Regions from separate parts of the Streptomyces sp. NPDC045022 genome, predicted to be linked through region 2. Evidence: riboswitches for the same ligand, from Rfam matches in the RefSeq annotation. Region 2 holds a riboswitch; the other holds the start of a gene.

What was found. Region 2 has a riboswitch for glycine ahead of gcvT (glycine cleavage system aminomethyltransferase GcvT). Riboswitches for the same ligand answer to the same signal wherever they lie in the genome.
Region 1: another riboswitch for glycine. It lies ahead of gcvP (aminomethyl-transferring glycine dehydrogenase); the one in region 2 lies ahead of gcvT (glycine cleavage system aminomethyltransferase GcvT).

The regions. Positions count from the first base shown of each region.
Region 1 covers NZ_JBWKIR010000022.1:9,447-12,618, reverse strand. Annotated here, with positions in the region: gene gcvP (aminomethyl-transferring glycine dehydrogenase) at 1-1,198, opposite strand, end outside; glycine riboswitch at 1,373-1,467, opposite strand; gene AC07C1_RS30445 (PRC-barrel domain-containing protein) at 1,587-1,958, shown strand; gene AC07C1_RS30440 (DNA polymerase IV) at 1,880-3,172, opposite strand, start outside.
Region 2 covers NZ_JBWKIR010000023.1:46,284-49,455, forward strand. Annotated here, with positions in the region: gene gcvH (glycine cleavage system protein GcvH) at 1-286, opposite strand, end outside; gene gcvT (glycine cleavage system aminomethyltransferase GcvT) at 402-1,529, opposite strand; glycine riboswitch at 1,569-1,681, opposite strand; glycine riboswitch at 1,682-1,773, opposite strand; gene AC07C1_RS31240 (AAA family ATPase) at 1,954-2,643, shown strand; gene AC07C1_RS31245 (enhanced serine sensitivity protein SseB) at 2,734-3,172, shown strand, end outside.

The DNA.
Region 1 (3,172 bases), on a different contig from region 2:
GCGCGGTGACGGTGTCGAAGTAGGCACCGTGGACGATCTCCACACCGCCGGCCTTCAGGCCCTCGGCGAGGATCGTGGCGTACCGGTGGGTGCGGCGGGCGATGGTCCGCAGACCCTCCGGCCCGTGGTAGACGGCGTACATACCGGCCATCACGGCGAGCAGCACCTGCGCGGTGCAGATGTTGCTGGTGGCCTTCTCACGGCGGATGTGCTGCTCACGCGTCTGCAGTGCGAGCCGGTAGGCCTTGTGGCCGTCGGCGTCGACCGAGACGCCCACGAGCCGGCCCGGCAGGCTGCGCGCGAACTTCTCCTGCACCGCCATGTAGCCGGCGTGCGGCCCGCCGAAGCCCATCGGCACGCCGAAGCGCTGGGTGGTGCCGACGGCGATGTCCGCGCCCAGCTCGCCCGGCGAGGTCAGCAGGGTAAGCGCCAGCAGATCGGCGGCGACGGTGACGACGGCGCCCAGCTCGTGCGCCTGGTCGATGACCGGCTTGATGTCCCGTACGGCACCCGAGGCGCCCGGGTACTGGATCAGCACGCCGTTGATCCCACGCTCGGCGATCCCCGCCGGAATGCCGTCGCTGAGGTCGGCGACGACGACCTCCACGCCGGTCGGCTCGGCGCGCGTCTCGATGACGGCGATGGTCTGCGGCAGCGCGTCCGCGTCGACCAGGAACAGGCCCTTCTTGTTCCTGCCCATGCGCCGGGACAGCGCCATCGCCTCGGCGGCGGCCGTGCCCTCGTCCAGCAGGGAGGCGCCGGAGGTGGGCAGGCCGGTCAGCTCGGCGACCACGGTCTGGAAGTTCAGCAGGGCCTCCAGGCGGCCCTGGGAGATCTCCGGCTGGTACGGCGTGTAGGCCGTGTACCAGGCAGGGTTCTCCATGACATTGCGCAGGATCACGGGCGGGGTGAAGGTGCCGTAGTAGCCGAGGCCGATCATCGAACCGAGGACCTGGTTGCGGTCGGCGAGCGAGCGCAGCTCGGCGAGCACCTCGGCCTCGGTGCGGGCGCCCGGCAGGTCCAGGGCGTCGGCGTTCTTGATCACATCCGGGACCGCGGCGGCGGTCAGCTCGTCGAGCGAGCCGTAACCGACCTGCGCGAGCATCTTGGCCCGCGCCTCCTGGTCGGGCCCGATGTGGCGCTGCTCGAAGGGGATGCCCTGCTCGAGCTCGGAGAGCGGAATGCGATGGGCGGTCATTGCGGAGGCCTCCTGGTCTGACGCGACCTGCGAGGGGCACCACGGCGCGGGTGCCCGAACGGCCTCCCCCTCTGTCATCTCGACCTGAGAGCTTCACCGGGCGCCCGAGGGTCCCGGCTTTCACCGTCGGTGAGAGCGGAAGCCGTCGACACCCGCTCTGCTTTCCAGAGTGACCTCGTCCGTGCGGTACGTGAGCCTGAGAGATTCCGGGGAGGATTTGCTCCTTCGGCGCCTCCGAGGTGGTCGGAGGACTCTCCCGCACGGGGTCAGCAGCCGCTGTCAGCCTACCAGCGAGGTCAACGCCTGAGCCTTCGAGTGGCCGCCTCCTGGAATGTGCTCTTTTGTAGTGCTTACGGATGAGTTGCGACCAAGTGGAGGGAGAGGGACCGTGCAGACCGACATCGATCCGCGCAACCTGATCGGCCGCAAGGCGTTCGACCGCAATGGCACCAAGATAGGCACCATCGACGAGGTGTATCTCGACGACGCGACCGGGGTACCCGAGTGGGCGGCCATACGCACCGGCCTGTTCTCCCGGGACGCCTTCGTCCCGCTCGAGCCGAGCGAAGTGATCGACGGTGCCCTCCGGGTCCCCTTCGACCGTGCCCTCATCAAGGACGCCCCCGACTTCGGCGTGGGCCGCCACCTCTCCCCCGAGCAGGAACTCCAGCTCTACCACCACTACGGTCTCGATCTGGCCCCACCGCCCCCGTTCCCCGACCACGACTTCGGCAGGCTGGCGGGCTCGGAGGAGGCCTGATCCCCGTCCGCAGCCTCCCGTCTCCCACCGGCCCCCTGATCCCCGTCCGCAGCCTGACTCCCCTCCGAAGGCCGCCCCCCGCCCCAGGCCGCACGCCCGCCCGAAGCCTGACTCCGGTCCATGCCGTCCGCGCGCGGCGGCATCTCCGGGCCACCAGCGGCGTCGCGGTGCCGCGCTTCCCCCGGGGCCGGGGGCGCAGCACCATGACGGTGACCAGTCGAGCTGTCGGGACCGGCGGGCGCGTGGGCGACGTCGGCCCCCTGCACCAACGGCAACGGCTCCACCGACTCCAGCGCGGGATCGTCGACGCGAAACGTCCGCACCCTCCCCGGCTCCGACTGCGGCGTCTCGAAGCGCACCGTGACCCGGCCCAGGCCGCTGCCCTGCACCCAGCCGTGGCCCCACTCGGCATGCCGCACGTCCTGCCCGGCACGCCACTGCCGCTCGGCGGGCTCCGGCTGCTCGGCCACGGCCTCGGGTGCGACGTCCTCGGCGAGGTCTCCCGCTGTCCGCTCGCCCGCCGCCTGCGCGAACAGATCCTCCTGGGTGTAGTCGGCGAGCCCGGTGACCCCCACGCCGAGCAGCCGCACCCCTCCCGTGGTGTCCACGGAGTCCAGCAGCCGCGCGGCTGCCTCCCTGATGACAGCCGGATCGTCCGTGGGCCCCCTGAGCGTCTCGGAGCGGGTGAGCGTCGAGAAGTCGTAGCGCCGTACCTTCAGCACGATGGTCCGCCCCGACAGCCCGGCGTCGCGCAGCCGCCGCACGCACCGGTCGGCGAGCCGCTGCACCTCCAGGCCGACCCGCAGCCGGTCGTGGATGTCCACGTCGTAGGTGTCCTCGACCGACACCGACTTCGCCTCCCGCTCGGCCACCACGGGCCGCTCGTCGCGGGCCAGTGCCATGGCGTACAGCGCGTGCCCGTGCGCCTTGCCGAGCAGCCGGACGAGTTCGTCCTCGCCCGCCTCGGCCAGCTCCTCGACGGTGTTGATCCCGGCCCTGCGCAGATGGTCCCCGGTGGCCGGCCCGACCCCCGGCAGGGTCCGCACCGGCATCGGCCCCAGCAGTGCCCGCTCGGACCCCGGCTCGATGAGCACGAGACCGTCCGGCTTGGCCTGCTCGGAGGCGATCTTCGCGAGCATCTTGGAGGCGGCGAGCCCCACCGACCCGGTGAGTCCCGTGACCGCCCGGATGTCCGCGCGCAGCTTCTCCCCGGC
Region 2 (3,172 bases):
AGGGGACGGAGTTCACCAGCGACGGGTCGTTGACGACGTCCTCGTTGATGTCGGTGATCTCGCCGGTGACCGGCGAGTACAGGTCGGAGACCGACTTCGTCGACTCCAGCTCACCGCAGGTCTCGCCCGCCTCGACGGTGGAGCCGACCTCGGGGAGCTGGGCGTAGACCACATCGCCGAGCGCGTTGGCCGCGAACTCGGTGATGCCGACCGTCGCGACGCCGTCCTCGGCGGCCGACAGCCACTCGTGCTCCTTGCTGTAGCGCAGCTGCTGGGGGTTGCTCATGGCCTGAATTCTCCTGTACGCGCGGGAGTGCTGGTGAAGGGGGGACTGCTGGAGCTGCTCGTGAGCAGGGGGAAGTGCGCACGGTCACGTCCTCGGGACGTTCCGCGCCCAGTGTCTACTTCTGGCGCTTGTAGAACGGCAGCGCCACGACCTCGTACGGCTCGTGGCTGCCCCGGATGTCCACACCGACGCCCTCGCTACCAGGAGCGGCGTGGGCCGCGTCGACGTAGGCCATGGCGATCGGCTTGCCCAGGGTGGGGGAGGGGGCGCCGGAGGTGACCTCGCCGATCACCTGGCCGCCCGCGACGACGGGGTACCCGGCGCGCGGCACCCGGCGGCCCTCGGCGGCCAGGCCGACCAGGACCCGGGGAGGCTCGGAAGCGGCGCGCTCAGCGGCCTCGGCGAGCGCCTCGCGCCCCACGAAGTCGCCCTCCTTCTCGAACTTGACCACCCGGCCGAGACCGGCGTCGAAGGGGGTCAGCTCCGTGGTCAGCTCGTGCCCGTACAGCGGCATGCCCGCCTCCAGGCGCAGCGTGTCCCGGCACGACAGGCCGCACGGGACCAGGCCGACGCCCTCGCCCGCCTTGGTCAGCGCCTGCCACAGCTCCACGGCGTGCTCCGGCTTCACGAACAGCTCGAAGCCGTCCTCGCCGGTGTAGCCGGTACGGGCGATCAGCGCGGGGACGCCGGCGACGGTACCGGGCAGGCCGGCGTAGTACTTCAGGCCGTCCAGGTCGGCGTCCGTGAGCGACTTCAGGATGCCGGGGGACTCCGGACCCTGGACCGCGATCAGCGCGTACGCGTCACGGTCGTCGCGCACCTCGGCGTCGAAGCCGGCGGCGCGCTCGCTCAGCGCGTCCAGCACCACCTGGGCGTTGGAGGCGTTGGCCACGACCATGTACTCGGTCTCGGCCAGCCGGTAGACGATGAGGTCGTCCAGGATGCCGCCGTCGGCCTGGCAGATCATGGTGTAGCGGGCGCGGCCGACGCCGACGGAGGCGATGTTGCCGACCAGGGCGAAGTTCAGGAAGGCGGCCGCCTCGGCGCCGGTGACGGTGATCTCGCCCATGTGGGAGAGGTCGAACAGGCCGGCCTTGGTCCGCACCGCGAGGTGCTCGTCGCGCTCGGAGCCGTAGCGCAGGGGCATGTCCCAGCCGGCGAAGTCGGTCATCGTCGCACCGAGCGAGCGATGCAGCGCGTCCAGGGCGGTGTGGCGCGGCTCAATGGGTTCGGTACTGCTCATCGGTCGGTCGTCTCCCAGGGCATGACGGGCGAGGAACGTTCCTCCCCATCTGTCATCGGAACCTGAGAGGTTCGCCATGACCGTCACAGGGACGACCACGGCTTGCACCTTGGGTGGAGCCACTGTCACAGCGGCCCGCTTTTCAGATGTGCCTCGCCCGCGCGGTAACGGGGCCTGAGAGATTCAAGGGAGGGACTTGCTCCTTCGGCGCCCCAGTGGCTGGGGACTCTCCCGCGCGGATTCAAGCGGCCGGTATGCAGTTGGCGGGGCCATCATTGCACGCCGCGCCCCCGCCCGTCAGGGCCCGCATCTGTAACCGACCTGTGGCCGTACGCGCACCGAACAGCCGACCCTGTCCCATTACCTTCTCTTTACATACAGCGGGCATGGGTATGACCGAGCCAACAGGGGGAGGACGATCACGGTGAAGAGGACCCCGGCGTATGCCGCCACCGCCACCGCCACCGCCACCACGACCGGCGTCGCGGTGCCGCAGCAGCCCTCCGCCCCCGCTCGCGAGCACTGCGCGAAGCACCCCGTCCCGGTCGTCCGCGATCTGCGCGACCGGGCCGGCCGCGGCCCTCGCGCCCTGGTCTTCGGCCCCCGTGACGTCGTCGTGGTCACCGGCCTGCCCGGCAGCGGCAAGTCCACGCTGATGGACCGCTCGGTCTCCGGCCGCCGCATCGACTCCCAGGACGCCCGCGACCGCTTCGCGGCCCGCGTGCCCCGTGGCCTGCCGTACGCGCTCTACCGCCCCCTGGTCCGCCTCGCGCACTACGCCGGACTGCGCCGCGCGCTGCGCACCGAGGAGGGTGTCGTCGTGCACGACTGCGGCACCCAGGCCTGGGTGCGCGCGTGGCTCGCCCGCGAGGCCCGCCGCCGCGGCGGCACCCTGCATCTGCTGCTGCTCGACGTCACCCCCGAGACCGCCCGCGCGGGACAGCGCGAGCGCGGCCGGGGCGTCTCCCGCTATGCCTTCCGCCGCCACCGCCGTACGACCGCCCGGCTGCTCGGCGCGGTCGAGCGGGGCGAACTGCCGGCGGGCTGCGGCTCGGCGGTCCTGCTGGACCGGGCCGCGGCGGACACTCTGCACCGCATGGCCTTCTCCGGCTGAGCACGTCACCGGGCACGGGCACCGGACGCTGTCACAGCCACCCGCTAGCCTTCTTGCTCACACCAGTGGTTCCCAGCAGGCGGTAGGCAGATGGACTTCCCGGCGGACATTCCCGCGGACTTCCCGGCACAGGCGCACCCCCACCCGCACGGCGGTTGGCCCGGCAACGAGCTGGAGGAGGTGCTCTCGGCCTCCCTCGGCGTTCCCTCCGCGGGCGGCCGGATCATCGAGGTCCTCGGCCGGAGCTTTCTGTGGATACCCCTGCCCAACGGCGGAGGCCCGGACAGCGGCCCGCTCGACCTGCCCACGATGGACATCGGCGGCCAGGCATACGTCCCGGTGTTCAGCTCCGAGGAACAGTTCCGCCAGGCGGCCGGCTCCCACATGTCGTACACCATCGCCCCCGCCGTGGAGTTCGCACAGGGCCTGCCCCCGCAGGCGGGCCTGGCCGTGAACCCCGGCGGCGTGGTCGGCGTCCCGCTGCCGCCCGAGGCGGTGGCCGAGCTGTGCCGCGCGGGCCGCACCCCGC